Regions from separate parts of the Buttiauxella sp. WJP83 genome, predicted to be linked through region 4. Evidence: predicted binding sites of a transcription regulator. Region 4 holds the regulator's gene; each other region holds the start of a gene.
The links. The regulator CRP, encoded in region 4, controls carbon source genes, mostly activating them, when cyclic AMP is high. The targets are predictions, from matches to a motif close to ATGTGANNNNNNTCACAT.

Region 1: a site for CRP is predicted at 4,507-4,524, ahead of OH773_RS16715 (enolase C-terminal domain-like protein). Genes of this name have one in related genera too.
Region 2: a site for CRP is predicted at 2,797-2,814, ahead of OH773_RS06890 (mannitol dehydrogenase family protein). Genes of this name have one in related genera too.
Region 3: a site for CRP is predicted at 3,523-3,540, ahead of ldtB (L,D-transpeptidase). Genes of this name have one in related genera too.

The regions. Positions count from the first base shown of each region.
Region 1 covers NZ_CP110080.1:3,608,259-3,616,224, forward strand. Annotated here, with positions in the region: gene OH773_RS16690 (isopenicillin N synthase family dioxygenase) at 1-775, shown strand, start outside; gene OH773_RS16695 (MetQ/NlpA family ABC transporter substrate-binding protein) at 794-1,603, shown strand; gene OH773_RS16700 (methionine ABC transporter ATP-binding protein) at 1,600-2,391, shown strand; gene OH773_RS16705 (methionine ABC transporter permease) at 2,376-3,047, shown strand; gene OH773_RS16710 (PTS transporter subunit EIIC) at 3,050-4,420, opposite strand; gene OH773_RS16715 (enolase C-terminal domain-like protein) at 4,736-5,935, shown strand; gene OH773_RS16720 (GntR family transcriptional regulator) at 5,923-6,645, opposite strand; gene OH773_RS16725 (EAL domain-containing protein) at 6,788-7,966, shown strand, end outside.
Region 2 covers NZ_CP110080.1:1,468,247-1,476,212, reverse strand. Annotated here, with positions in the region: gene OH773_RS06910 (LysM peptidoglycan-binding domain-containing protein) at 1-178, shown strand, start outside; gene OH773_RS06905 (hypothetical protein) at 192-731, shown strand; gene OH773_RS06900 (hypothetical protein) at 907-1,443, shown strand; gene uxuA (mannonate dehydratase) at 1,505-2,698, opposite strand; gene OH773_RS06890 (mannitol dehydrogenase family protein) at 2,907-4,370, shown strand; gene OH773_RS06885 (CobW family GTP-binding protein) at 4,502-5,482, shown strand; gene OH773_RS06880 (phosphatase PAP2 family protein) at 5,525-6,232, shown strand; gene mepS (bifunctional murein DD-endopeptidase/murein LD-carboxypeptidase) at 6,654-7,220, shown strand; gene OH773_RS06870 (cyclic di-GMP phosphodiesterase) at 7,464-7,966, shown strand, end outside.
Region 3 covers NZ_CP110080.1:1,504,274-1,512,239, reverse strand. Annotated here, with positions in the region: gene OH773_RS07050 (glycoside hydrolase family 31 protein) at 1-1,705, shown strand, start outside; gene OH773_RS07045 (ABC-F family ATPase) at 1,810-3,405, opposite strand; gene ldtB (L,D-transpeptidase) at 3,639-4,559, shown strand; gene OH773_RS07035 (CidA/LrgA family protein) at 4,861-5,262, shown strand; gene OH773_RS07030 (CidB/LrgB family autolysis modulator) at 5,259-5,954, shown strand; gene cdd (cytidine deaminase) at 6,098-6,982, shown strand; gene sanA (outer membrane permeability protein SanA) at 7,217-7,936, shown strand.
Region 4 covers NZ_CP110080.1:357,936-365,901, forward strand. Annotated here, with positions in the region: gene ppiA (peptidylprolyl isomerase A) at 1-443, shown strand, start outside; gene OH773_RS01590 (putative adenosine monophosphate-protein transferase Fic) at 564-1,166, shown strand; gene pabA (aminodeoxychorismate synthase component 2) at 1,200-1,763, shown strand; gene argD (bifunctional acetylornithine/succinyldiaminopimelate transaminase) at 1,863-3,089, shown strand; gene OH773_RS01605 (YccS/YhfK family putative transporter) at 3,129-5,219, opposite strand; gene crp (cAMP-activated global transcriptional regulator CRP) at 5,324-5,956, opposite strand; gene OH773_RS01615 (OsmC family protein) at 6,268-6,672, shown strand; gene OH773_RS01620 (phosphoribulokinase) at 6,694-7,572, opposite strand; gene OH773_RS01625 (YheU family protein) at 7,820-7,966, opposite strand, start outside.

The sequences.
Region 1 (7,966 bases), 1.5 Mb from region 4:
TGCAAGCGAATTAACACGCGGTAAACCAGACTGGCGTGAACAGTTTGATATCGGCGCTGAACGCCCGGCACTTCCGGTCAATGACGCACAGCACGGTTGGCTGCGATTACAAGGCCCAAATCTGTGGCCAGAATCGTTACCGACTCTGAAACCTACCCTGTTGCAATTTCAGCGTGAAATGACCGCTGTCGCACTCAAACTACTGCGTACTTTTGCGCAGGCGTTAGAACTTCCAGCGAACAGCTTCGATAACCTGTACGGCAATAAACCCAACGAACACATCAAGTTGATTCGTTATCCAGGTAAGCCCGCAACGGAAGGGAATCAGGGTGTCGGTGCCCATAAAGATTCAGGATTCCTGAGTTTCCTGTTGCAAGACCAACAGCAGGGTTTGCAGGTCGAAGTCTCGCCGGATAACTGGATAGATGCCGCTCCTCTGCCTGGTAGTTTTGTGGTGAATATCGGTGAATTGCTGGAGCTTGCCACCAATGGCTATTTACGGGCGACGGTACATCGGGTTGTTTCCCCTCCACCAGGCCAGGAACGCCAGTCGATTGCATTTTTCCTCGGCGCTCAGTTAGACGCTGTCGTCCCGGTTTATGCATTGCCGCCTGAACTCGCACAGCACGCCCATGGGCCTGAAAGTGATCCTCGCAACCCGTTGCTGCGTGATGTTGGATGGAATTATCTAAAAGGTCGCCTACGTTCACATCCCGACGTGGCGGAACGTTATTACCCGGATGTCTTGCGTAACAGCACTGAACTCATCGCTTAAACATTAAAGGAAAACACCATGAAAAATGCCTCTTTTAAACTGGCAGGGATCGCGCTGTCTTTGACTCTGGCTTTCAGCGCTCACGCAGCAGAAACCTTGCGCATCGCGGCTGATGCCGTACCCCATGCAGAAATCCTCGCATTTGTGCAGAAGCTCGATCCTAATTTAAAGCTCAAAGTGGTTGAGTTGAGTAACGGCGTGAATGCCAACGAATTGCTGGCGAACGGAGATGTCGATGCTAACTATTTCCAGCACGTCCCCTATTTGCGCGATCAGGAAAAAGCGCTGGGTAAAAAATTCACCGTCGCGGCGACCGTGCATATCGAACCGCTTGGTATCTATTCACACAAATATAAAGACCTGAAGTCGGTTCCCGAAAACGCCACCATTGCCCTGCCGAACAACGTTACCAACTTGAGTCGCGCACTCTATCTTTTGCAGGACAAGGGGCTTATCACGCTGAAATCCGAATTTAAAGATGCCTCGGTGAATCAAGCCACGCCACGTGATATCGCCAGCAATCCTAAGAAGCTGAAGATCGTTGAGATCGAAGCACCACAACTGCCGCGTTCGCTTGATGATGTTGATCTGGCCGTCATCAATGGCAACTACGCGCTGGAAGCAGGATTAACCCCTTCGAAAGATGCACTGGGTCTGGAAAGTGCGACGCACAATCCGTACGCCAATATTCTGGTCACCAATCCAAACCTGGCTAATGATCCGCGTATCAAAGAGTTGGCGAAAGATCTGCAATCGCCGCAGGTTGCTGAATACATTCGTAAGCAGTTTAACGGTTCAGTGATCCCGGTTGCCGCGCCACAATCATGATAACCCTTGAGCGGCTGAGCAAAGTGTATGCCGGAGCAGGCCAACCGGCACTGGACGATATCTCGCTAACGGTACCGGATGGCGCAATCTACGGCATTCTCGGGCGCAGTGGTGCCGGGAAAAGCACCTTGATTCGCTGCCTTAATTTACTGGAGCGGCCCACGTCGGGCCGTATTCTGATGAATGGAGTGGATATCACCACGCTTGATAACCGTGAATTGCGCGTTCATCGCCAGCGTACCGGCATGGTGTTCCAGCACTTCAATTTGATTCATGCGCGCAATGTGGCTGATAACATTGCCGTGCCACTGGAAATCGCAGGGCAACCACGTGAAGTTCGCCAGAAACGCATTACAGAACTGCTCGAGTTAGTCGGCCTGAGCGATAAAGCGCAGGCTTTCCCCTCACAGCTTTCTGGTGGGCAAAAACAACGTGTCGGCATCGCACGGGCGCTTGCTGCGCACCCTGATGTTTTACTTTGTGATGAAGCCACCAGCGCCTTAGACAGCGAAACCACCGCTTCTGTGCTGGCGCTATTAATGGATATTAACCGCAAGCTGGGCGTCACGATTGTGTTGATTACTCATCAACTGGAAGTCGTGAAAGCGATTTGCGATCACGCAGCGCTACTGGAAAACGGTAGGCTAGTTGAAAGCGGTTCATTATCTGAATTGCTGGCTACCCCCTATTCCCGTCTGCGTCAGGCATTGCTGCCTGGCGACGCCGCAGAACAAGCATTTTTACGCCGGATTGGCGTTTCAGGGAGAATGTTATGCGAAGTCGCTTAGCCTGGGAGGATTTGTGGCCATTACTGCTTGATGGCACCCTCGATACGCTTTACATGGTCGGGCTTGCGGCGTTGTTTACCGTGATAATCGGCTTACCGCTCGGGGTATTGCTGTTTCTCACTCGTCGCGACGGAGTGCTACCCGCGCCGGTCTTCAATCAGATTATCGGGAGTGTGGTGAATGTCGGGCGTTCACTGCCGTTTATTGTGCTGTTGATTGCCTTAATCCCATTCACCCGCATTATTATTGGCACCACGTTGGGCAGTACTGCGGCGGTGGTTCCCATTACGATTGGCGCATTTCCGTTTTTTGCGCGGGTGGTGGAAAACGCATTAGATGAAGTCGACAAAGGCCGCATCGAAGCCATTTTATCGATGGGTGGCAATGTCTGGCATATCATCGGAAAAGTGTTGTTACCCGAGGCGCTACCGGCGCTGCTGGCGGGGATCACGCTCACGGTCGTGATGCTAATTGGGTTTTCGTCAATGGCAGGAGTGATTGGCGGCGGTGGACTGGGGGATCTGGCGATCCGTTACGGATACCAGCGATTTAACGATCAGGTCATGGTCGGCACCGTGGTGATTTTAGTGGTGATGGTGCAATTAGTACAAAGCGTCGGTGACAGACTGGTGCGCCGTCTGGCGCACCGACGCTGAATTTATTGTTTCTCACGCACCAAAAGAGTGGTCAACGTAAACGACAACCCTAATGCCAGCGCCACACCGGTCAGTGCAAAGATAAAGTACGGGCCGATGTAAGCTGGCAAACTGAAAATACTCGACAAAATATAGCCATACAAACGCACACCGAAGAAGGCGATGAATGCCGAGGCGATGGAACTTGCCACCGTTGCGGCGATAAACGCTTTTTTATAGCGAGTCAGAACGCCGAACAGCGCAGGTTCCGTAATCCCAAGCAGAGCCGAAATCGCCGCAGGCAGAACTACCGCACGCTCTTCACGTGATTTGCTCTGCTTCCAGATAGCAAAAGTGGAACCCGCAATCGCCATATTGGCCATAAACATCATGGGCATCAGCATGTCGTAACCACGGTCGGTAAAGTTTTGCAGGGCGATAGGCGTCATCGCGTGATGCATCCCCGTCAAAATGGCCACCGGACGTATAGCCCCGACAACCAGACCGGCAAAACTTGCTGAGACACCAAACAAACCTTCGATAAACCACGCCAGTGCTTTGCCCAGATAAATCCCCAGAGGCCCAATCACCACCAGCGCGACCAATGCGGCGAGAAACAGGGTGAGCGTTGGAGTAAACACGGTTTTCAAAATATCCGGCATGATTTTATCCACCCAGCGATGGATGTAACTCAGTGCCAGAACAGAGAAAATAACCGGGATAACGCTTGAAGCGTAGTTAAACACTGAAACAGGCACGACGTTCAGGAAATAGAACGCATCGACGGCATTAGGTGAATGCGTTGCCAGCGCCTTCGCCGCTTCAATCAGCGACGGGTACATCAAACATGCGGCAACCGCAGCAGCCAGATATTCATTGGTTTTGAAGATACGCGCGGCAGATATCGCCAGGAAAAAGGGCAAAAAGTAGAACACGCCGCTCGCAATCAAATCGATGACGATGACCGTGTCGCTTTTCGCTGAAACCATTTTCAGTGCAATTAGCCCTGCCAGCAGGCCTTTGATCATCCCCGCCCCTGCAATTGCGGGAACTATCGGGCCAAACACGCCTGACACCGTATCCATAAACATCGATACCAGGCTCTTACGTGCTTTCTTCTGCTGGGTTGGTGCGGTTTGTTCAGGAGCGGAACCGAGTACCTGACTCAATTGTTCGTACCAACTGTTTACCTGTGGGCCAATAATAATCTGGAATTGATCGCTCTGAATTTGCGCCCCTAAAACACCGGGGATTTTTTTAATCTCAGATTGATCAATTTTATTTTCGTCAATCAAAGAGAAGCGCAAGCGCGTCATACAGTGCCAGGCTTTACTAATATTATCCGCACCACCTATCAGGTGAATAATATTATTAATGGCATCACGAGTCCCCATCTGTCACTCCCGAAAAAATTGCTTATTGTTATGTGTTGAATGCCAATGATGGTAGGGAATCACAAACACAAAAACAAACCAATAAAACTTGAACAACATCACACTTAGCCAATGGAAAGGCACTTAAACCACCAAAAGACGATAATTGGTATGGTTTTTATCTACATCACGCCTCTTTTCCTGACCAATAAAAATATGCAAAAAAAACATTTACCCGCACACAAAAATAAGGTGATAGTAAATAACAGAAGCCGACATTGAATAAGTCACCACCCATGAACTGCCCTAAATAATTCCAGGGTGTGGAGTAATTTTGTGAAACCAACCATTATTGAAAATATCGAATGTTTCATCACCCGTCCTGACCGCCACAACCTGGTCACGGTGCGCGTCACCACCGATAAAGGCGTGATTGGCCACGGTTGTGCCACTTTCCAGCAGCGCCCTTTGGCCGTCAAAGCGATGGTCGACGAATATCTCAAACCGTTGCTTCTCAGGCGTGATGCCAACAACATTGAAGACTTGTGGCAAATGATGACGGTCAACGCCTACTGGCGCAACGGCCCGGTTATCAACAACGCGATTGCCGGGGTCGATATGGCGCTTTGGGATATTAAAGGCCAACTGGCAGATATGCCGCTGTATCAACTTCTGGGGGGGAAATCGAAAGACGCTATCGCCGCTTACAGCCACGCCGCCAGTGAAACACTGGAAGGATTATTCCTCGAAGTCGACAAACTGCTGGCGCAAGGGTATCGCTATATTCGCTGTCAGTTAGGTTTTTACGGCGGTACGCCACAAGGGCTGCACGCCACGAAATCGCCAACCCCTGGAGCGTATTATTGCCAGGATGAATACATGGCGAATACCGTGGGGATGTTCAAAGCGCTACGCGAGAAGTACGGTAACCAGTTCCATATTCTGCATGATGTGCATGAACGTTTATTCCCACAGCAAGCGGTGCAACTGGCAAAAGCACTCGAACCATACCAACCCTGGTTTATCGAAGATATTCTGCCGCCACAACACAGTGCATGGTTAGAACAAGTCCGCGCGCACTCCACCGTTCCACTGGCAATGGGCGAACTGTTTAATAACCCGGCTGAATGGCATGATCTCATTGTGAATCGGCGCATTGATTTTATCCGCTGCCACGTTTCGCAAATCGGCGGGATAACGCCTGCGCTCAAACTCGCCATTCTTTGCCAGGCATTTGGCGTGCGTCTGGCCTGGCATGGCCCCGGAGATATGACACCGATTGGCGTGGCAGTGAATACGCATTTAAATATTCATCTGCACAATGCGGCGATTCAGGAATTTATCCCGAATCAACCGAATACCGAATCAGTGTTCCCTGGCGCGCCAGTCGCCGAGCAAGGCTATATCTATCCGATTGAAAAACCGGGCATTGGTGTGAGCTTCAACCAACAAAAAGCAGAGGCCTTCCCCGTGGAGTATCGCCCGCATGAGTGGACGCAGAGCCGCTTACCCAACGGGGCCATTCATACTCCCTGAGTGCCCTGCCGCCAGGCCAAATTGTCATGGTTATAGGGGATGACGTAAGTACAGGAATAATTGATATCGACGATTTCGCTGATTTCAAATACCCGTCCCCCTTCGAGGATCCCGCGGTTGATGATATGCATCGCCGGGATCCCTTTTTTACATTCCAGTAATGCTGCCTGTTCCTTGCTAATCGATACGGCCTGATAACTGGTTAGCAGGTGTGAAATTCGAAATCCTTTACTGAGCACATATTGTTGAATGGATCGTTCAATCACTTGCTGATTAAGATCGGGGAAATCCTGCACAGGCATTCGTGAAATCTCAATTTGCACCTTTTGATTATCGACATATCGCAAGCGGCAAAACTGCCAGATGTACGCATTTTCATCCACACCAAAGACTTGCTGCTCTTCGCGATTCGGTAGCTTTTTATGCAGATTGACCATACGAAACGCCATCTGATCAAAACGTTTTTCGGTAATGGAGTTATATACCAGCGGATTATTACGGGCTTGTGTGTTAATCCAAATCCCGGATCCCTGAATAATTTCAACCACCCCAATACTCACCAGCCTTTCCAGGGCTTTGCGAATAGTGAAACGCGAAACATCATATTCTGCTGCAAGCTGACGCTCTGGGGGTAATTTGCGTCGTTGCGAATCATTATGCTGATAAATTTTGCTCAACAAATCCTGGATAACAAACTCTTTTTTCTTCATTCAATGCTCACCAGATGCTCGCGTCTAAAGATTCCATGCTCACTTAGCATGAAAACATAACATCCCTCAAACATGTGAGATAGACTAACCTCTTCTATGTAAAACCATTATAAAAACTATTCTCATAACGGGGTCTACCGGAATGACGTCCCGAAAGCTCATCAGCCTGGTCAGCGGTATCCTTATTTTGGCCGTATTGCTTCCCATTTTGTTGAGCATTTATCTTGCTCATCGTAAAGCTGAACAAGCTTTTCATAATGAATTGAATGAATTTGCCGACCACGCTTTGATGCGTACCGGGCAAGTCATCGACGACGCTATTTCTGCCGTTGACGATATTAACCGCTTTAAAGATCAAACCTGCTCTCACGCACACGCTGAAGCCATGCGCCGTACCGCCCTTGAATATCGCAATGTGCAAGAAGTGATGCTTGAAAAGGATAACCGCATTCTGTGCAGTTCGCTGGAATCGTTTGCCTACAATGAACGGCTAGGCGAACCTGATCGCATCGGTGAACACGGCTTTAGCGCGTGGTATACCACTCCCCCGATACCGGGTTTTAAACGTAAGATGATTTTTATCGGCAAACCGCCGCATATTGCGTTAGTCGACCCCATGTCATTTATTGATGTGCTTCCTTTTGGAAGTTATACGCTCAATATTGCGATGGTGGGTCTGGGTAAAAACGAACTTATCGCCACAAACAGTACCTATGTTTCAGATGACTGGCGCAAGCCACTGGCACAGGGCGCAGAAGAGTTTCAAAGCGATAATAATATCTATGTCATTCGTCGGGATGAGAATCTTGGCCTGGCTATGATCGCCTGGGCATCAGTGGAGCCGCTGACCGAAGCCTGGTATCAGCAACTCTATATTTGGCTACCTGTGGGATTAATCATCAGCTTCGGCACAGGATGGTTTTTACTTCGTGTTTTACGTCGGCTGTTATCGCCTCAAAATCGTTTGATGGATGCCATCAAAAACCATGAGTTACGCGTGGTTTACCAGCCTATAGTGAATCTTGAAAGTGGCGAAAGTGTCGGCGCGGAAGCATTAATTCGCTGGCAGCAGCAAGACGGGACCATGCTCACTCCGGATGTCTTTATTCCGCTGGCAGAACATACCGGTCTGGTCACGCAATTAACAGAGCAAGTCATTGAACTGATATTCCTCGAGCTGGGCGAGTGGCTCCACCAACATCCTGATTATCATATTTCAGTTAATTTAGGCACCCGCGATGTCCGGAGCTTACATATACTGGAAGTCATCATCCCTTATTTGTCACGTTACTCCGTCAAACCGGGTCAAATAGCATTTGAA
Region 2 (7,966 bases), 1.1 Mb from region 4:
GAGGAGATCTGCTGCTGCAAGGTGTACAGAAGAAGGGTGTTATGTCAAAGCCCACAGAAAATGGTTAATAGAATATATAGACTACAACATTAATCTTTTTGGTTATTTCTGTCCTGAACTAACCAAATCGCCTCAACTAAAAGATGTGAAACTAGAAAAAATTTTAGATGAAATTTAAATTGGATACAATTATGAACAGGTTTTTATTAATAATAATCGCATCACTAACTTATTCCACCGTTAGCATTGCAGCGTGTAATTCTAAATATCAAACATGTGAAAAAACAACATTGGGTCTTATTGAGCTAAAAGATCGAGAGGATTCAGGTGATGATTATTCCCACATACTCCTGAACGGAAGAGAGATATATAAGGCTAAAGCTGATTATATGGTTATAGATACAGGTGGTAGTGATGGTGTTTTTAAAAATAAAAAATACCTCATAACTAAAGCTACCATTTCTTATGTGTCAGATGATGCGTGTTATTCAAATAAGATCGTAGGACATTGCTCAATGAATGTTGTTCTTGACTTAACTAGCGGCAAACCTGTTATTTCCAATGAATTTTATGCCGATTATGGTCCCTCACATATCACCTGGGTCTCATGGGGTAAAGCCAATTCGATCATTGTTATTGATGATTATTTACGGTTTAAATATGCAAATGGACACGTTGAACAGGTCACTAAAGTGAAAGATGCTGCTGGCACTAGCAGTGAAGGGAAATAGGCTTTAATTACTGAGTGGTATGAAATCTGTGGGCGTTATAACCACGCCCACAGAGGATGACTAATGAAATATATTAACTATGCTATCAAACTTTTGGCTATTTATGCCCCTCCCAAAAGCAGGGAGATGTAGACTGAGTTGATGTTATTGGAAATAATTTAACACTGGAGTTATCATGAAGAAGCACTTATTAACAATATCTTTATTTTTGTACACTATTACAGGATTTGCCGATTGCAATCCTGATGCTTCAAATTGCATTAACACAATAACGGGACCACTTGAACAGATAACAAAATCTCACTCAGGTGATGATTATTCATATCTGACGCTTAACGGCAAAGAGATATATAAAGCAAAAGCTGATTATATGGTTGTAGGTGAAAGTGATAGCGATGGTATTTTTAAAGAAAAAAAATATCTAATGACAAAAGCTACCATTTCGTACACATCAGATGATGCGTGTTATTCCAATAAAGTTGTAGCACATTGCTCTATGAAGGTTATTCTTGACTTAACTAGCGGCAAACCTGTTATTTCCAATGAATTTTATGCCGATTATGGCCCCTCACGTATCACCTGGGTCTCATGGGGTAAAGCCAATTCGATCATTGTTATTGATGATTATTTACGGTTTAAATATGCAAATGGACACGTTGAACAAGTCACCAAAGTGAAAGATGCTGCTGGCACTAGCATTGAAGGTAAATAGACATTTACTACAAAGTATTGCACCAGGCGGGTGATGTTGTGCACACCCGCCTGGTTTCAAACTACTTCAGCAAATCCGGGAATAACGTCTGTTTCAGAGCCAGCTCTACACCGCGCACTTCAGCCAGACCTTTCAGGCGACCAATCGCTGAATAACCAGGGTTGGTTTTCTTGTGCAGATCGTCAAGCATCTGGTGGCCGTGATCCGGACGCATCGGAATTGGACGTACATCACCGCTGTTTTTACGGCGCTGTTCTTCCGTCAGAATCGCTTTTACCACCGCAACCATGTTTACGTCACCTTGCAGGTGCGCGCCTTCATGGAAGGTTTTCGGGTTATCTTCGCGGCACGTTGCACGCAGATGGGTGAAGTGAATACGATCCCCGAAAGTTTCAATCATACGCACCAGGTCGTTGTCCGCGCGAACGCCATAAGAACCGGTACACATGGTGAAGCCGTTATGAATGCTATCAACGGTTTCTTTCAGCCATTGCATATCTTCAATTGTCGATACGATGCGTGGCAGACCGAGGATAGTACGCGGTGGATCGTCCGGGTGAACCGCCAGACGTACACCGACTTCTTCCGCTACCGCAACAATCGCACGCAAGAAATACGCCATGTTCTCACGCAGTTGTTCTTTATTGATACCGTCGTATTCAGCAAGGCGTGCACGGAACTGGTCCAGGGTGTACCCCTCTTCCGCGCCCGGCAAACCGGCAATGATATTGCGCGTCAGTTTTTCTTTTTCGGCATCTGACATGTTGCTGAAGTAGTCCAGCGCCTGACGCTGTTCTTCTTCGCTGTAATCTGCCTCAGCGCCTTTGCGCTTGAGGATGTGCAATTCAAATGCTGCAAAAGCAATCTGGTCAAAGCGCAACGCTTTTGAACCATCTGGCAATTCGTACTCAAGATCGGTACGCGTCCAGTCCAGAATTGGCATGAAGTTGTAGCACACGGTGTCGATGCCACATTCTGCCAGGTTACGAATGCTTTGCTGGTAGTTAGCGATATGCTTATCGTATTCACCGGTGTGAGTTTTAATTTCTTCATGAACCGGAATACTTTCTACTACTGACCAGGTCAGTCCTTTCGCTGCCAACACGGCTTGACGCTCTTTAATGTCAGCAACTGGCCACACTTCACCATTTGGGATGTGATGCAGAGCAGTAACGACACCGGTCGCGCCCGCCTGACGCACATCATCCAGAGATACCGGGTCTTTTGGGCCGTACCAACGCCATGTTTGTTCCATCGACAGTTCCTCAGTTAAGTTGTCATACCAATTCTTTTTACCACATTGACTACTACCATACTGAATTCTTCTTTTCGGTCAAATTTTGCGGTTACATTGGTTGATCCAGCTCACATTAAATGGATAAAGACGGCACACCAATTTAATTTGCTGTCATATAACTTTAGACTGCGCAATGTTACCAATTCGTTAATCAGGATTTACATTTATGAATACAATTGCTTCGGTCACGCTCCCTGCCGATGTTCAGCAACCACGCTATGATCGCCTGGCGTTAAAAACCCGCATCGTCCATTTTGGCTTTGGGGCGTTTCACCGCGCGCACCAGGCATTGTTGACCGATCGGGTGCTCAATAAATTGGGGGGTGATTGGGGCATTTGTGAAATAAGTCTGTTTAGCGGCGACAAGTTGATGAGTGCGTTGCGAGACCAGGACCACCTCTATACCGTGCTGGAAAAAGGCCGCGAGGGTAATCAGGCGATTGTTGTTGGTGCAGTTAACGAATGTCTGAATGCAAAACTCGATGGCCTGGAAGCCATTATCGAGAAATTCTGCGAGCCGCAGGTGGCGATTGTTTCCCTGACCGTGACCGAAAAGGGTTATTGCATCGACCCCGCGACCGGAAAACTCGACAGCAATAATGAACGGATTATTCACGATCTACAGCATCCCACCGCGCCACATTCAGCGCCCGGTATTTTGGTTGAAGCCCTCAATCGCCGCCGCGAACGAGGATTACGTCCCTTTACCGTGCTTTCATGCGACAACATTCCTGACAACGGCCATGTGGTACGCAATGCGGTGATTGGCATGGCAGAAACCCGCAGCCAGGAATTGGCCGACTGGATCCGAGAGCACGTGACCTTCCCTAGCACTATGGTTGACAGAATTGTCCCTGCTGCAACGCCAGAATCTTTGCGCGAAATCACTGAAACATTAGGCGTCGAAGATCCGTGTGCGATTTCAGGTGAACCATTTATCCAATGGGTTATTGAAGATAACTTTGTTGCTGGCCGTCCGGCATGGGAAGAAGTGGGCGTTGAAATGGTCGACGACGTGATGCCGTGGGAACAGATGAAGCTGCGCATGCTCAACGGTAGCCACTCCTTCCTCGCGTATCTCGGCTACCTCGCGGGCTATCAGCATGTCAATGATTGCATGGCTGATGACAATTTCCGCCTGGCCGCGCATCGTTTAATGATGCACGAACAAGCGCCAACACTACGCGTTACGGGCGTTGATTTGCAGCGGTATGCGCATAACTTACTTGAGCGTTTCGAAAATCCAGCGCTAAAACACCGAACCTGGCAAATCGCGATGGATGGTAGCCAGAAGCTACCACAGCGCATGTTGGAAAGTGTACGCTGGCACCTGCAACAAGGTGACGAATGGCCATGCCTGGCATTGGGTATTGCCGGATGGATGCGCTATGTCAGCGGCACCGATGACGCTGGCAACGAGATTGATATTCGCGATCCGTTGGCCGGGAAGATAAAAACGCTGGTTGAAGGCAGCACTCCTGAAGAACGTGTTCACGCTTTGCTCAGCCTGCAAGAAATCTTCGGTAGCGACCTGCCTGCTGATGAACAATTTGTCGAAAACATCTGTGCCGCATGGAACGAATTATGTAGCAATGGCGCACGCGCAGCCGTCGCTAAACGGGTCGGTTAATTTAACAATCAATGCCTTTAAGCGTGCTTCACAAGGATGTGATGCCCACTCAGGCTTCCTTTTCTCGCAAATGTTGTTCAGGATTGTGATAATCATTCACGTAAGGTTCACTTAACCTGTCCGGAGCGCCTGTGACTAAAACCAACCTGATTACCGGTTTTCTCGGTAGCGGAAAAACCACCACCATTTTACATTTGCTGGCCAATAAACCCGAGCATGAAAAATGGGCGGTGCTGGTCAATGAATTTGGTGAAGTCGGTATCGACGGCGCGTTATTCGCTGACAGTGGTGCATTATTGAAAGAAATCCCCGGCGGCTGTATGTGTTGTGTGAATGGGCTGCCGATGCAAGTTGGCCTAAACACGCTTCTGCGCCAGGGTAAACCCGACCGCTTGCTCATCGAACCTACCGGTCTGGGTCATCCTAAACAAATTCTCGACATGCTGACTGCCGAGGTTTACCAACCGTGGATAGAACTCAACGCCACGATTTGTTTGCTCGACCCGCGCCAGTTACTTGATGAACGGGTTGTGAATAATGATAATTTCCGCGATCAGCTCGCCGCGGCCGATATTATCATTGCGAACAAAGAAGACCGTGCCAGCGATGAAAGCCGCCGTGCATTGGCCGAATGGCAACAGCGCGAAGCGGCGGGTCGTGAAATTATTCCCGCTCATAACGGCAACATCGACAGCAGCCTCCTCGATAAACCGCGTCAAAATCACCGAGAACTGCCTTCCAGCCCCGATCATAATCATAGTCACGCCGTATCTAAGGGGCTTGCTGCATTAAGTCTGCCCGAGCATCAACGCTGGAGACGCAGCATTAATAGTGGCCAGGGCTATGTCGGTTGCGGCTGGATATTTGATGCAGACACAGTCTTTGACACCGTTGGGATTCTGGAATGGGCCAGGCTTGCCCCAGTCGACCGCGTTAAAGGTGTCCTGCGTATTCCGGAAGGCTTAGTACGAATTAATCGTCAGGGTCTTGATTTCCATATCGAAACACAAAATGTTGCGCCGCCAGATAGCCGTATTGAGTTGATCCATAGCGGTGAAGTTGACTGGAATACGTTGCAATCATCGTTGTTGAAGTTACGTTTAAGTTTGTAAGCCTACCCTTTCGCCCTTTGTTAAAAAATCTCGTGATATTGTATGAATACTATTCGATTTCCTCTTATCCTGGTGCTGAACGCACTGGGATTTGCTCTCTTTTTTAGCTGGTATCTGCCTTCAGGACACGGCTATTGGTTCGTTATTGATTCCAACATCTTCCATTTCTTTAACCGTGAACTGGTTAAGAGCCATGCCTTCCTGGTACTTGTCGCTGTGACCAATAATCGGGTGTTCGATGGCATTTCGTTATTAGCTATGGGTTCGCTGTTTTTCTTCTACTGGCGCAAAGAGTCAGCAGCCGGTCGCCGCCGTATGGTTATCATGGGCATCGTGATGTTATTTTGCGCAATTATTATTAATCAACTCGGCCATCTGATTCCGGAATCTCACGTCAGCCCTACGCTGTATTTCACCGATATTTATCGGGTCAGCGAACTGCTGCATTTCCCGACAAAGGATGCGTCTAAAGACAGTTTTCCTGGCGACCATGGATTAATGCTGCTGATTTACACCGGCTTCATGCTGCGATATTTCGGCAAAAAAGCGTTCGCCATTGCCGTTATTATTTTTCTGATTTTCATGATGCCGCGCATGATGATAGGCGCACATTGGTTTACTGATATTTTTGTCGGTTCACTCTCTATTGCGCTTGTTTGCTTACCATGGGTGCTTTTAACCACAATAAGTGACGGGTTAATTAACCTCCTGGACCGCTATTTACCTCAACTGCACAAAGCAAATGATTAACATCTGATAAACACGATTAAATTTTAATCATCAGAGAACGGAATGATCTCTGGTGATTTTTCATTCCCTCACCAAAACCGTCTAATATTTAACCTTTCCGCTTCTCCAGACAAAAGAAGCATTTGCACATTTAAGCAGCAATTTCGTTTAACAAATACGCAATATTTCTTATCATTCCTTAACATCACAATTTCTTATAAAAAATCAGATAAAACCTCTCGCCACGCCAGTGCTGATAGGGTACCCTCGAATACGTTTTGTGCTTAAAGCCAAATCATTCGCAGTGTGAATAAATTTGTGCGTCATACCACAGTTTTGTGCATAAGCAATTGTTTCATGGCGCTCAGGTAATTAGTCTCGTCACGTTGGCATTTTGTATAACGATATTTATCGTTAAGGACATCAAGGGATAACAAACATAATGGTCACATCTCAGCCTATTTTGAGATATATCTTGCGGGTAATTCCCGCCGTTGCTGTGGCAGTGATGCTGTCAGCATGTAGTTCGACAAACACCGCAAATATGCATTCTGAGACGCATGCAGTCGGCAATAAAGATGGTTTTTTACTGCAAGCTTCTCAGGATGAATTCGAAGAGATGGTCCGTAATGTAGATGTGAAATCACGTCTCATGGATCAATATGCAAGCTGGAAAGGCGTTCGTTATCGCCTTGGTGGCAGCAATAAAAGCGGTATTGATTGTTCTGCATTCGTGCAGCGTACATTCCGCGAACAATTTGGTTTAGAGTTGCCTCGTTCAACTTCTGAACAACAGGATTCAGGTAAATCGATTTCACGTAATAAATTACGTACTGGCGATTTAGTTCTGTTCCGCGCAGGTTCAACCGGTCGACATGTTGGTATTTATATCGGCAATAATCAGTTTGTGCATGCTTCCACCAGCAGTGGTGTGACGATTTCAAGCATGGACGAGCCGTACTGGAAGAAGCGCTATAACGAAGCACGACGCGTACTGAGCCGCAGTTAATGCGGTTCTTGCAAACAGTTACTCCCTTGGCTGTTTGCAAGACAACACTTCGACGAGACAAGAAACGCTGTTTTATACAGCGTTTTTTATTGCCTGAATTTCATTAAGTGCAATAAATAAACGATTCCCAAATGATTATAACTTTCGTTCGAAACTTTATGACTCAATGACAGTTTTTGAGTTATAGTCCAAAAAAATACAAATAAACAACCAGTCTCTTGCGCTTGCAGGAACCCGTTATCCATGTTTTCTAAAAATATATTTTCACGCTACTTTACCTCAGTACGGCAAATAGTCACCTTCAGTATTTTGGCGGGATGTCTTGCCGCGCTACTGATTGGTGGTATGACCAGCCTGGCATTGCACAGTAAGCGTGAGACGGGTTATGACACACTCACTGAAGACGTACGAACTTATCTCAATGCCTTTTTCGATGAGCTTGAGTCCACAGTCACCAGCATTCAACCGTTAACTCTCTCTGATTGCCATCAAGTCTCAAGTGAACTGACTTCGCGTGCCGCCTTTAATGCCAATATCCGCGCCTTTGTATTAGTCCGTAACGATGAAGCCTACTGCTCATCAGCAACCGGAAGCATGTTGATGGGCATGGACCAGTTGGTGCCTGATATCAACATCAATGAAAATATCGACCTGACTATTATGCAAGGCACGCCGATGGTGCCAGGTAAGCCGACTATTGCCGCGTGGTTCAAAAATCCCGTAATGGAAGGCCGGGGAATATTCAC
Region 3 (7,966 bases), 1.1 Mb from region 4:
CTACCACCTGCCCTATCGCCGCTGGCAGGCCGAGTCTGGCGACGTCGATTACTACCTGTTCCTCGGCCCTCAAGTTTTAGACGTCACTAAAGCCTTTGTACGCCTGACCGGGAAAACGCTGTTTGGCCCAAAATGGAGTCTCGGTTACAGCGGCTCCACCATGCATTACACCGACGCGCCGGACGCACAAAATCAGCTGATGAGCTTTATCCGCCTGTGCAACGAACACGCGATCCCTTGCGATTCGTTCCAGCTGTCCTCGGGTTACACGTCGATTAACAATAAGCGCTACGTGTTTAACTGGAACTACGACAAAGTGCCGCAGCCGAAGGTGATGAGCCAGGCGTTTTTGGATGCTGGAATCAAGCTTGCTGCAAACATCAAGCCGTGCCTGTTGCAGGATCATCCGCGCTATTCGGAAGTGGCAGAGAGTGGGCTGTTTATTAAGGATTCCGAGCAGGACGGACCGGAGCGTTCCAGCTTCTGGGATGATGAAGGCTCGCATCTTGATTTCACCAACCCTGAAACGGTGAAATGGTGGAAAAATGGCGTCACCACACAGCTGCTTGAGATGGGCATCGGTTCAACGTGGAATGACAATAACGAGTTTGAAGTGTGGGATGGTGAAGCGCGCTGCCACGGTTTTGGCGAAGAGATTGCCATCAAAAATATCCGCCCGGTGATGCCGCTGCTGATGATGCGTGCCTCGCTCGAAGCCCAGCAAACCTTTGCGCCAGAAAAGCGCCCGTATCTGATTTCACGCTCCGGTTGCGCCGGGATGCAGCGTTATGTGCAGACCTGGAGCGGTGATAACCGCACCAACTGGACGACGTTGCGCTATAACACCCGCATGGGCGTGGGTATGAGTTTGTCCGGTTTGTATAACGTGGGGCACGATGTCGGCGGTTTCTCTGGTGATAAACCTGATGCCGAACTGTTTGTGCGCTGGGTACAAAACGGCGTGATGCACCCGCGCTTCACGATTCACTCCTGGAACGACGACCAGACGGTGAATGAACCGTGGATGTATCCGGCCATTACTCCAGCGATTCGTAGCGCCATCGAAACGCGTTATCGCCTGTTGCCGTATTTTTACACCCTGTTGTGGCAAGCGCATGCGGATGACGAACCGATGCTGCGTTCCACTTTCCTCGACCATGAGCACGACGCCAAGACCTTCGAAGAGTGCGACGACTTTATGCTGGGCCGCGATTTGCTGGTCGCAAGCGTGGTCGTAGAGGGTCAACGTCAGCGCGAAGTATGGCTGCCTGAAAACGGCGCGGGTTGGTACGACTACTACACCGGCCAATGGTATAGCGGCGGCCAGACGATTGTGGTTGATGCGCCACTGGAACGCTTGCCGCTGTTGGTCCGCGCAGGTGCTGCCCTGCCGCACAGCGCTCGCATTACGCATGTGGATGCCAAAGCGGATAGTGTGCGCGAGCTGAAAGTGTATCCGCTGCAAGGAACTGGCGTTTCACACGGTAGCCTGTTTGAAGATGACGGCGAATCCTGGGGTTACCAGCAAGGCAATGCGCTGTGGCTGAACTGGGAAATTCGCTGCACGGCGGATGAAATTCAGGTGGTGTTTAGCCGTAAAGGTGATTATCTACCGGCCTGGAAAGAGATGAAGTTGACGCTGCCTGCGGGGGAAAAACGCCGTTTGGTCGTTGATGGGAAAGAGCAGGATTGCTTCGTGCTGTAGTCAATGTTTTGCCCTCACCCTAACCCTCTCCCCCAGGAGAGGGAATCGACGGTTTTCTCCCTATCCCTTGAGGGAGAGGGCCGGGGTGAGGGGCTTATTAAAACTTAACCGTCAATCCCTTTACTACGCAGGTAATCTTCATACCCACCGGTAAAGTCAATCACACGCTCAGGCGTAATCTCAATCACACGCGTAGCCAACGAGCTGACAAATTCACGGTCGTGAGAAACGAAGATCAACGTACCAGGGTACATTTCCAGCGCCATGTTCAGCGACTCGATAGATTCCATATCCAGGTGGTTTGTTGGTTCATCCATGACCAGAACGTTTGGACGTTCCATCATTAACTTACCAAACAACATGCGGCCCTTTTCACCACCGGACAGCACCTTCGCAGGCTTTTTAATATCGTCCTGACTGAACAACAAACGACCCAGGATGCTGCGCACCGCTTGCTCGTCGTCACCTTCTTGCATCCACTGGCTCATCCAGTCGAACACGGTCAGATTGTTTTCAAACTCGTACTCGTGATCCTGCGCGTAGTAACCAATCTGTACGTTCTCAGACCATTTCACCGTGCCAGCATCTGGAGTATGTTCGCCCACCAGCGTTTTAAGCAGGGTAGATTTACCCACGCCGTTCGTCCCGAGGATAGCGAGCTTTTCACCCACTTCCAGCAGCATGTTGACGCCTTTGAACAGCGGGCCGTCATCGAAACCTTTCGCCAGCCCTTCAACTTCCAGAGCATTACGGAACAGTTTCTTGTCTTGCTCGAAGCGAATGAACGGGTTCTGACGGCTTGATGCTTTCACTTCATCAAGCTTGATTTTATCAATCTGACGCGCACGAGAAGTCGCCTGGCGAGATTTCGATGCGTTGGCGCTAAAGCGGCTAACGAAGGATTGCAGGTCAGCAATTTGCGCTTTTTTCTTCGCGTTGTCAGACAACAGACGCTCACGAGCCTGAGTCGCAGCTGTCATGTATTCATCGTAGTTACCCGGATACACGCGCAGTTCGCCGTAGTCCAGATCCGCCATGTGCGTACACACCATGTTCAGGAAGTGACGGTCGTGCGAGATGATGATCATGGTGCTGTTGCGCTCGTTGAGCACCGTTTCCAGCCAACGAATGGTGTCGATGTCCAGGTTGTTCGTCGGTTCATCGAGCAGCAGAATATCAGGGTTTGAGAACAGCGCCTGCGCCAGCAATACGCGGAGTTTCCAGCCTGGAGCCACTTCGCTCATCGGGCCGTAATGCTGTTCTACAGGAATGCCTACACCTAGCAGCAGTTCGCCCGCGCGTGCTTCAGCGGTATAACCATCCATTTCGCCGTACAGAACTTCCAGATCAGCCACTTTGTAGCCATCTTCTTCGCTCATCTCTGGCAGCGCATAAATACGGTCGCGCTCTTCTTTCACTTCCCAGAGTTCTGCGTGGCCCATGATCACCGTGTCGAGTACGGTGAATTTTTCAAAGGCGAACTGATCCTGACGCAATTTACCGATACGCTCGTTCGGATCGAGTGATACGTTGCCCAGCGTTGGCTCTAAATCGCCACCGAGGATCTTCATAAAGGTAGACTTGCCGCTACCGTTGGCGCCGATCAAGCCGTAACGGTTGCCGCCGCCAAATTTGACAGAAATATTTTCAAACAGCGGCTTACTGCCGAACTGCATTGTGACGTTACTGGAAACTAGCACAGAGATGTCCTGGTAAAAGAATTATTTAAGATGTGAGATCGGGCACATTATGCCATAACTCAACGTGCAGATCGCTCTGCTTATGCATTGGTCATAAAATAATCAATGCGGAAAAAAATGTGATTTAATCCACATCTGATTTCCCTGGTCGAGCGAATGCACATATAATGCGCGGCTAAACCGCTCCGTTTCTTCACTAACTAGCCTGCATGGCCATAAATACTTTGCATACCATGAATATGAAATTACGCACTATTTTACTGGCATTTGTGGCTGTCGTGTCTTTTAGCAAAACAGCTTCTGCCGTGACCTATCCTCTGCCGACTGATGGCAGCCGTTTGATTGGTCAAAACCAGGTTGTCACGATTCCTGAAGGTAGCACCGCACCGCTGGAAGAATTCGCGGCACGTTACCAGATGGGCCTTTCCAACATGTTGGAAGCCAACCCTGGTGTTGACCCGTACTTGCCAAAAGCTGGCACTATCCTGAACATTCCTCAGCAGTTGATTCTGCCGGACACCGTTCATGAAGGTATCGTCATCAACAGCGCTGAGATGCGTCTCTACTACTACCCTGCTGGCACCAACACGGTTATCGTGCTGCCGATCGGTATCGGTCAGTTGGGTAAAGACACCCCAATGAACTGGACGACAAAAGTAGAACGTAAAAAAGCAGGCCCAACCTGGACGCCGACGGCGAAAATGCATGCGGAATATGTTGCTGCAGGTACACCACTGCCAGCCGTTGTTCCCGCAGGCCCGGACAACCCTATGGGTCTGTATGCGCTGTATATTGGTCGTCTGTACGCGATTCACGGCACCAACGCGAACTTTGGTATCGGCCTGCGCGTGAGCCACGGTTGTGTGCGTCTGCGTAACGAAGACATCAAATTCCTGTTCGAAAAAGTGCCGGTCGGTACGCGTGTTCAGTTCATCAACGAACCGGTTAAAGCCACCGTTGAGCCAGATGGTTCGCGCTACATTGAAGTGCACAACCCACTGTCTACAACTGAAGCGCAGTTCAACTCTCGTGAAATTGTTCCAATCACGCTGAAAAACAACGTTACAGCCATCACCGCTCAGCCAGACGTTGATAGCACCGTATTGGATCAAGCGATTCAGAGCCGTTCCGGTATGCCGGTGCGTTTGAACTAAGCGAAGATTACCCTTTTGAAAGCGGCCCTCGGGCCGCTTTTTTTATACCTGAAAAACAGCATCTTGTTATACCCGAAATAATTCAAGTTGCAGGAAGGCTACCAGGCCGTAAGTCCCCAGGAGCATAGCTAACTATGTGACTGGGGCGCGCGGGCGCAGTCAACGCACCTACGGCTTGAAGAATGAAGGGTATAAACGTTCCCATCAGGAATGTTTGGTATGCTAATAATTCATGATGTGACCGGTAGCACATTTTTGAGTTTAATTGTATGATGAATGCGTTTTCTAAAAGGTAATCACTATGCGTAACTCATTTACCGCAATATGGCAGTACCTGCGGGCATTTATCTTAATTTACATATGTTTATATGCAGGCATTGCTATTTCATCACTGCTTCCTATTACTATTCCCGGCAGTATTATTGGCATGCTAATTCTGTTTGTTTTGCTCTCACTGCAAATCGTTCCCGCTAAATGGGTTAAGCCTGGTTGCCAGATATTAATTCGTAATATGGCGTTGTTGTTTGTGCCGATTGGCGTTGGCGTTATGCAATATGTCGATGTGATAAAACAGCAATTTGGCCCGGTGGTGGTGTCATGTTTTATCAGTACGTTGGTGGTGTTAGTGGTGGTGAGTTGGAGTTCCCATTTAATCCATGGCGAACGTAATGTGGTTGGTGAACGCGAGGGTGACGAAAAATGATGCATCATATTTGGTGGTCTTTACCCTTAACACTGGTGACTTTCTTCCTCGCCCGGCAGGTCGCTGTACGTTATAAATCGCCGATCCTGAATCCGCTTCTGATATCCATGATTGTGATCATTCCAATCCTGGTATTCACCCGTACGCCTTACGAACATTATTTCGAAGGCAGTAAAATATTGAATGACTTGTTGCAACCCGCAGTTGTTGCTCTCGCCTTCCCTCTTTACGAACAGCTTCACCAGATCCGCGCTCGTTGGAAATCAATTATCACTATCTGCTTTATTGGCAGCATGGTAGCGATGATTACCGGTACGTCTGTGGCACTGCTGATGGGCGCAACACCACAAATTGCCGCATCAATCCTGCCTAAATCAGTCACCACACCGATTGCCATGGCCGTTGGCGGAAGCATTGGTGGTATTCCGGCAATTAGCGCAGTTTGCGTGATCTTCGTCGGTATTCTGGGGGCCGTGTTTGGTCATACGTTGTTAAATCTGATGCGTATTACGACTAAATCGTCGCGAGGGCTGGCGATGGGCGCGGCTTCACACGCCCTGGGCACCGCTCGTTGCGCGGAAGTGGATTTCCAGGAGGGTGCGTTTAGTTCATTGGCACTGGTGATTTGCGGCATCATCACGTCACTGATTGCCCCGTTCCTGTTCCCTGTTATTTTGGCGGTTGTGGGTTAAAACTTGCGAGAGATCGCGCATTTTCATTCTTTATTTCATATGTTGCATTTGTAATTGGATAAAGATCACATATAAAGCCTATGCAGACCCGTAAACTGTCGATCAATAAAGACAGCTCAATTACTTGTTATGAGGCTCTTCCAATGCGCTCACGTTTTCAGGCAGCTCTCGCACAACTCCCGGCTTCACTGCAAGCCGCTCTGCAACCTTTGCTTACTGATGCTCATTTCCCGGCAATGTTTAGTGCGTCAGAAGTCGAATCATTGAAAGCTCAGACCGGGCTGGATGACGATGCATTGGCTTTTGCATTATTGCCACTCGCCGCTTCATGTGCCCGTGCTGATTTATCAAAGTTCTACGTGGGCGCCGTAGCCCGCGGCGTAAGCGGTAATCTTTATTTTGGTGGCAATATGGAGTTTCCTGGCACCACCATGCAGCAGACCGTTCATGCCGAGCAGAGCGCCATTACCCACGCGTGGATGCGCGGTGAAAAAGCCCTTTCCGCCATTACCGTTAACTACACGCCTTGTGGCCACTGCCGCCAGTTTATGAATGAACTGAATAGCGGTGTGGCACTGCGCATTAATTTGCCGGGCCGTAATCCTGCCACCCTCGGCGATTATCTGCCTGATGCATTTGGCCCACGTGATTTAGAAATCAAAACCCTGCTGCTGGATGAAATGGATCATGGTTTTGCCTTGCAGGGCGATGAGTTAAGCAAGGCCGCCATTACAGCGGCAAACCGCAGCCATGCGCCGTACAGCAATGCACCTTCAGGTGTTGCGCTGGAAATGCGTGACGGGACGATTTTCAAAGGCAGCTATGCAGAAAATGCGGCATTCAACCCTTCCCTGCCGCCACTGCAAGCGGCGCTGAATCTGTTAAGCCTGTCGGGTTACGACTATAACGATATTCAGCGTGCCATCCTTGCTGAAAAAGCTGATGCACCATTGACACAGTGGGACGCCACCGCTGCGACACTCAAAGCGCTGGGCTGCATGAACATCGATCGCACCTTGTTAAATTAATAAGTGCGTTGCGGGCGTGAAACCGCCCGCATCGCTGATATACCCAATGGATTTCGAGTTGCAGGAAGGCGGCAAGTGAAAGAGTCCCAATGAGCTTACTTGAGTAAGTGATTTGGGCGATTGAACGCAGCCAACGCACATGCAGCTTGAAAGACGAAGGGGATACACTTGCTCTTCACCACCAGGTAAAGTAGCCTTGAATAAAATTCCCTCCCTTTATTGAGCCGCAAGTCCATGTTGAAGCGCGTGTTTTATAGCCTGTTGGTCATAATCGGATTGGCTGTGGTAGCTGCGCTTTGTCTTGACCGCTGGATAAGCTGGAAAACCGCACCTTACGTCTACGACGATCTGCAAGATTTACCGTATCGCCAGGTCGGTGTGGTGCTCGGAACCGCCAAGTATTACCGGACTGGTGTGATTAACCAGTACTATCAATATCGTATCCAGGGTGCGTTAAACGCTTATAACAGCGGTAAAGTGAACTACTTGCTGTTAAGTGGCGATAATGCGCTGCAAAGTTACAACGAACCCATGACGATGCGTAAAGATTTGATTGCCGGTGGTGTTGACCCGGCCGATATCGTGCTGGATTACGCCGGATTTCGAACTCTGGACTCCATCGTTCGTACCCGCAAGGTCTTTGATACCAACGATTTCATCATTATCACTCAGCGTTTCCATTGCGAACGTGCGTTGTTTATCGCCCTGCATATGGGGATCCAGGCGCAGTGTTATGCCGTTCCTTCACCTAAAAATATGATGACTGTGCGTGTTCGCGAGTTTGGCGCTCGTTTAGGGGCGCTGGCGGATTTGTACATATTCAAGCGTGAACCGCGTTTTCTTGGGCCTCTGGTGCCGATCCCTGCAATGCATGAAGTACCGGAAGATGCGCAAGCTTATCCAGCTGTAACGCCTGAGCAATTGCTCGAATTGCAGAAAGAAGAGAAGAAATAAAAAAGCCTTCCAGATCGGAAGGCTTCAATC
Region 4 (7,966 bases):
TAAATAGCCAAAAAGCCCCCGTTTCTGCGAAAAATTTCGTGGACTATGTGAACAGCGGCTTCTATAACAACACCATTTTCCACCGTGTGATCCCAGGCTTCATGCTTCAGGGTGGCGGCTTTACTGAAGATATGAATCAAAAGCAGCCGAATCCACCGATTAAAAACGAAGCCGATAACGGGCTGCGTAATACCCGCGGCACCATTTCTATGGCCCGTACCGCAGATAAAGACAGTGCAACCAGCCAGTTCTTCATCAACGTGGCTGACAATGCTTTCCTCGACCACGGGCAGCGCGACTTCGGTTATGCAGTATTTGGTAAAGTTGTGAAAGGGATGGACGTTGCGGATAAGATCTCTCAAGTGCAAACGCATGATGTGGGTCCGTACCAAAATGTTCCGTCAAAACCTGTCGTTATCCTTTCCGCAAAAGTCCTGCCGTAAATAGCTCTACCGTAAAAATGACTGCGCGGGTTTCTTTACCTGCGCAATCTCCTCCTTCCTGCACTTCCACCGATTGCTGCTTATACTTGTGGCAACTAGCGGCCATGTTAGGGAGGCACCATGACAAAGAAACTTACCGATAAGCAAAAGTCCCGCCTTTGGCAGCAACAACGCAGCCGTTCATTTCTGGCTAGCAGCCGGCTGGACGTTCTTGAGCCTCATGCGCAAGATGAGGTTATCGCGCAGCGCGTAGACACGATTGAACTTGGCCCGCTGCATCGCGGATTGCCATGGTTGTGTGCCATCCATCAGCAACTTTTTCAGGATGTTTTCGATTGGGCAGGCGACCTACGTGATGTGGATATTTCCAAGGGCGAGACACGTTTTTGCCATTTCGAATACATCGAAAATGAAGGCAACGATCTGTTGCAGGAGATGGAAGACGAGCATTATCTGACGGGGCTTGCCAGAAATGAGTTTGTGAATCGCCTGGCACATTACTACTGTGAGATTAACGTTCTTCACCCGTTCTTTGTGGGTAGTGGCCGCGCGCAGCGTGTTTTCTTTGAGCAACTGGCGATTCATGCCGGATATCTATTGGACTGGAGTGAAGTGGATCCTGACGAATGGCAAGCTGCAAATCAGGCTGGCGCGTTGGGTGATTTAACCCAGCTCAGCGAGATTTTCACTAAAGTCGTGAGTGAAGCGCGGGAAAGCGAATAGAATAGCGCGGTTCATTTTTACCTGGGAGCCGCGATGCTACTGCTTATCGACAATTACGACTCATTTACCTGGAACCTTTATCAGTACTTTTGCGAACTGGGCGCGGAAGTGATGGTGAAACGTAACGATGAGCTGACGCTTTCGGAAATCAGTGCGTTGGCACCTGAAAAACTGGTTATCTCCCCAGGACCTTGTACACCTTCTGAAGCGGGCATTTCCCTCGCGGCGATTACCCACTTCGCCGGAAAGCTACCAATCCTCGGCGTTTGCCTTGGTCATCAGGCTATTGCCCAGGCGTTTGGTGCGACGATTGTCCGCGCCGAAAAAGTGATGCACGGTAAAACCTCCGCAATTTCGCATAACAATACGGGTGTATTTAACGGTCTGAATAATCCTCTGACCGTGACCCGTTACCACTCTTTAGTCATCGATCCGCCAACGCTACCAGAGTGTTTTGACGTGACGGCCTGGACCGATAAGCAAGAGATTATGGGTATTCGCCATCGCGAGCTGACGCTGGAAGGCGTGCAGTTTCATCCGGAAAGCATTCTCAGCGAGCAGGGACATCAGCTGTTAGCCAATTTCCTGAAGTATTGATTTTTTATTGCCACTAAATGATTTTTTATGCATATTCCATGATTATATTTTCATGTGTCTTCCATGGCGTTTGAAGCGTAAAAAGGGGATAGGCAATAAATGGCAACTGAACAATCAGCAATTACCCGGGCAACTTTCGATGAAGTCATTTTGCCGATTTATGCACCGGCAGAGTTTATCCCGGTAAAAGGCCTGGGAAGCCGTATCTGGGATCAACAAGGAAAAGAGTATGTTGATTTCGCGGGTGGGATCGCAGTTACGGCGTTGGGGCACTGCCATCCGGCATTAGTTGAAGCGTTAAAAAGCCAGGGCGAAACGCTATGGCATACCAGTAATGTGTTCACCAACGAACCTGCTTTGCGCCTTGGACGTAAGCTGATTGATGCCACTTTTGCTGAACGCGTGCTGTTTATGAACTCAGGCACTGAAGCAAATGAAACCGCATTTAAACTGGCACGTTATTACGCGTCCACTCGCCATAGCCCGTACAAAACCAAAATTATTGCGTTCCATAACGCTTTCCACGGTCGATCTTTGTTTACCGTTTCTGTCGGTGGGCAGCCGAAATATTCCGATGGTTTTGGGCCAAAACCCGCCGATATTATCCACGTGCCGTTTAACGATTTACATGCGGTAAAAGCCGTCATGGACGATCACACCTGTGCGGTGGTGGTTGAGCCGATTCAGGGAGAGGGCGGTGTCACGGCGGCTACGCCAGAATTCCTGCAAGGCTTACGCGAACTGTGCGATGAACACAAAGCCCTGTTAGTTTTTGATGAAGTGCAGTGTGGCATGGGTCGTATCGGCGAACTGTTTGCGTATATGCATTACGGCGTGACACCGGATATTTTGACCAGCGCTAAAGCGCTGGGTGGCGGATTCCCTGTGAGTGTCATGTTAACGACGCAGGAAATAGCCTCTGCATTCCATGTTGGTACGCACGGTTCTACCTACGGTGGGAATCCACTGGCGTGTGCGGTTGCCGGCGCGGCGTTTGATATCATCAATACGCCTGAAGTGTTGGCTGGCGTCACAGAAAAACGTCAGCAGTTTGTGAAGCATTTACAGCAGATTGATGAGCAATTTGACGTGTTCAGCGATATTCGCGGCATGGGCTTGTTGATTGGCGCGGAGCTGAAACCGCAATACAAAGGCCGTGCACGTGAATTCCTCCATGCGGCAGCGCAAGAAGGGGTGATGGTTTTGAATGCCGGGCCTGATGTCATGCGTTTTGCACCAGCCTTGATCGTTGAAAAGGCTGATATTGATGAAGGAATGGCGCGCTTTGCTAAAGCGGTCGAGAAAATCGTATCTCAAGACGTGTAAGCACCCGTGTCATCCGACAAAACGGCGGATGACGTAGGTTTATTGACTCTCAGGCCGACGTAAACGGTTCAGCCAGATACCATGATGGGGGCGCTGGCGCCATGCAACCGACGAAATGGTGTGCATGGTGCTGAGGTGACCCAAAATCCGCTGTAAATGTTGTTCCATTGTGCTCAACGGCCCACTCGGAAGCCCTTCCAGTGGGTCGAGTATATTCGCATCGTTCGTCTCACCAGGCCCATCGTACTGCAACCGCTGTTGGCATCGTTGCAGCGCAATTTCACATGATTGCAGATAATGCTGGGCTAAATCCGGGGTCAGCATATTGTGCTCGCGTGCCAGAGTCGTCATGGCATTGATGTGTTCGACGATAAACTGGCTGTGCGTCACCCACAGTTTCATATCTGCCAGATAATGCGAGTTGAAACCGGGCTCCTGCATCGCCTGGTTCAGCGAATTAAACAGCGCATTATGGGCCTGATTGACCTTCATCCGTTCCCAGGCCAAAGGCGTGGGTTCAGGGTCGTTGCTCAGAATCAGGCGAATGGCCTCCTGGTCTGTCTCCAGTGCGTCGTGGGCGTTCTGGCGCAGCAATCCACTTTGCCATTGCGGCCAAAGCCACACCATGCCACCGAAGGCAATCAAACAGCCCAGCAGCGTATCTATCAAACGTGGAACAATAAATTGCTCGGCGCTGAGCGTTAACAGTTGCAGGGTATATACCGCTGTCACGGTAAAACCAATTGTCGCCCAGCCGTAGCTTTGGCGAATGATCAGATAGCTGACGAGCGTGATGACCAGCATCGCGGCCAACGCAATGTCTTGTGGGAAGTGAAAGTGCAGGGCGAAACCCGCAATGGCCAGGCCTGCAATGGTACCTGCCGAACGGTGCAGAATGCGTACTCGGGTAGCGCCGTAGCCGTTTTGCGTGACAAACATCACCGTCATTAAAATCCAGTAGGGTTTGGGGAGATGCAAAAATGCCCCAAAAATACTGGCGATAGTTAGCATTACGCCTAACCGGGCGGCGTTGCGCAGAGCCGCTGATTTCAATGACATATAGCTTTTCAGCGCGGCCCACAGTGGTAAGCGGCGTTGCCTGTCTTCCATTAAATCCCTGACGTACAGCGGGCGTTGGCTGCGTAATACACGCGCGATACGGCTGAAGTGATAATGACAAAACTGTCCGACTGGGTTATCCGGATTCTGCCGGGCGATTTTCTCAAGGGCTTCAATTTGCTTCTCCATCGTAAAACGCTGCGGGTAACGATGGTAAAGAATGTCATCAGCCAGAACACGCAAACGGGCCGCAATGGTCTGCGCATTCCAGCGAATAACGGCTTCCGCATGGCTTTGCGCGACAAGTTTTTGCACCTCGGCAGGTTGGTGCAAACTGACGGAAATGTGCTCTTGTAGATCTAACGCTATTTGAAAAGAGCGTAACAAATGCTTGTAACCGTTTTGCTGATTCGCCGATAGCATATGCAGTTGTTGGTAGCAGTTGGTAATCAAGTCGACGGCTTTTTGCTGGCGCGCCAGCAACGGCGGAAGTGCCGTCTCGGGATCGACGTGCTGAGTGAGCATGCCGTATTTGGCTTCGCAGTAATCCGCTAATTGGCGATAGAGCAGGCTTAAAGATTCGCGCAACGGCTGCTCTCGCCATATCCAGAACCAAAGCCAGTTAAAGACCCCATACCAAATCGTGCCAAAGACATACAGCGCCATCGGCTTCCAGATAGGCATGTTACCGGCCATGCTAAGTGTAAAAATGGCAGCAATCAGCGAGGCGGGAAGTAAGCGTGCATGCAGGGCGCTGATTTCAGCAGTGACCCCCAACATAAGGGCCATAACAAAGAGAATGACGGGCAATGGAACGGTGGTGTAGAGCAGCAAAAGCTGCATGATTAAACTGCTGACTGCAAAAAGAGTGCTACCAACAATCAGACGTTTGAAGAAGCGCTTATGGGGGGTATCCAGGCCGGCAATGTTGCAACAGGCGGGCACTAACGAGAACAGCAGACCTAACTGCAAATTTCCAAGCAGTAATCCTACCCCCACAGGAAGGCAGAGTACCAGCGTTTGTCGCAATGCGTAGTTAACTTCTGGATGGTAGATCAGTCGGCGCCACATAGCTCTTCATAATACAAGTTGCGTGGGTGTTGGCTACACTCAGAGAAATGTAGAAACAAAAAAAGCGTGTTACCTGAGTGACACGCCTTTTTTGAGGACGGAGATTAACGAGTGCCGTAAACGACGATCGTTTTACCGTGAGCAGAGATCAGGTTTTGATCTTCCAGCATTTTCAAGATACGACCAACGGTTTCACGAGAACAACCCACGATCTGACCGATTTCCTGACGGGTAATTTTAATCTGCATACCGTCTGGGTGGGTCATTGCATCAGGTTGTTTCGCCAGGTTCAGCAGTGTTTGTGCAATACGACCAGTCACATCCAGGAATGCCAGGTTACCGACTTTCTCAGATGTCACTTGCAGACGACGAGCCATCTGGGAAGACAGGCGCATCAGAATGTCTGGGTTGACCTGAATCAGCTGGCGGAATTTTTTATAGGAAATTTCAGCCACTTCACAGGCAGATTTAGCACGAACCCATGCACTACGTTCCTGGCCTTCTTCGAACAGCCCTAACTCACCAATAAAATCGCCCTGATTCAGATAGGAGAGGATCATTTCCTTGCCCTCTTCATCTTTAATCAGAACAGCCACAGAGCCCTTGACGATGTAATACAGCGTCTCAGCTTTTTCACCCTGGTGAATCAGTGTGCTCTTCGATGGATACTTATGAATATGGCAATGGGACAAGAACCATTCGAGAGTCGGGTCTGTTTGCGGTTTGCCAAGCACCATGCGCGGTTATCCTCTGTTTATAACTAGCTACCAACGACAAGACGCTAAACATCCTGTCTGGCGTTGCAAGTATTAGAATATTCCCCATCTTGGGGAGATGGCACGCAAGTCATTCTTGCTGCCTGTAATTAGTGACGTCCTCTGCATACATGCATTACGTCAATGTATCGATGTAGCATCTGGATTGTTTTAGCATAGCTTTTGACAAGTGTCTCCTATTGTCTCGTTTCAGCATGACGCAGGTCGCCTTCCGTTGCCAGTTTTGCTGCATCCGCGTACTCTGAAAGGGTTTTTTCAACTGGAGAAGTAACATGCAGGCACGAGTGAAGTGGGTAGAAGGGTTAACCTTCCTTGGGGAGTCCGCTTCAGGACACCAGATTTTGATGGATGGTAATTCTGGCGATAAAGCACCAAGTCCGATGGAGATGGTTCTGATGGCTGCGGGGGGCTGCAGTGCAATCGATGTGGTTTCTATTTTGCAAAAAGGTCGCTACAACGTGACGGATTGCGAAGTAAAACTGACCTCTGAGCGCCGTGAAGAAGCCCCTCGTCTTTTTACCACCATTAACCTGCATTTCATCGTGACAGGCAAAGAACTGAAAGATAACGCGGTTTCCCGCGCGGTGGATCTCTCTGCTGAAAAGTATTGTTCTGTCGCTCTGATGCTGGAAAAAGCTGTGAACATTACTCATAGCTATGAAGTGATTGAAGGCTAATGTGTGTCAGCAGGGCGGTAATTATCCGCCCTGATTGATGTGTCGACCTTCTGCCAGCCGTTTAACTAGCGGTGCCATGATCAATTCCATTGCCAGTCCCATCTTGCCGCCTGGCACCACTAATGTATTGATGTGGGAAATGAATGAGCCTTGCAACATGGCGAGTAAGTACGGGTAATCGATGTCATCCAGCCCACGAAAATGGATCACCACGAAGCTTTCATCCAGTGACGGAATACCACGTGCCGCAAATGGGTTCGACGTATCAACGGTAGGCACGCGCTGGAAGTTGATATGGGTCCGGGAAAATTGCGGCGTGATGTAATTGATGTAATCGTCCATCGAACGCACGACTGAGTCCATCACCGCTTCTCTTGAGTGCCCGCGTTCGCTGGTGTCCCGCACCAGTTTTTGTATCCATTCCAGGTTCACAATCGGCACTACGCCAACCAGTAGGTCGACGGCATTCGCCACATCATGTTGTGGGGTGACGACTCCTCCGTGCAAACCTTCATAGAACAAGACATCAGTCGGTTCCGGCAGCGACTGCCACGGGGTAAACGTCCCCGGAATTTGGTTCCAGGGTACCGCTTCATCATAGGTATGCAGATACTTGCGTGATTTACCTTGCCCGGTATTTCCGTACTCCAGAAACGTTTGTTCCAGTAAGCCGAAGTCATTCGCTTCCGGGCCAAAGTAGCTGATATGGCGACCCAAATCGCGAGCTTTACGGATAGCCATATCCATTTCAGGGCGAGTGAAACGGTGGAAACTGTCACCTTCGACTTCGGCTGCGCGAAGATTGAGTTGCTGAAATATTTTACGAAAGGCAAGGCTGGTGGTGGTCGTTCCCGCGCCGCTGGAACCTGTTACGGCAATAACCGGATGTTTGGCTGACATAAGGCAACAACTCCCTGGGTAATCACAAGTGGGTTTAGCTGGGTTTGGCCCTCACCCTAACCCTCTCCCCCAGGAGAGGGAACTGGATTGAGCATGTTCTTCTCCCTATCCCGAAGAGGGAACTGGGTTGAGCATGTTTTTCTCCTTATCCCAGAAGAGGGACTGGAGCGGGTCTGTTTTGTTTTTCTCCCTCTCCTTTGGGAGAGGGTTGGGGTGAGGGGCATTATGCAGTATAGAAGATTAATATTTAGCCGCGAAATTGCCCACGGGCCATGATATTCACCGTTTCATGGAGTTCTGACCAAACCAATACGGCCTCTCCACTTTGCAGTTGGCGCTTAACATCGGCCACCTTTTGCTCTAGTGAGCGCTCTTGTTCACCATAATCTGTACC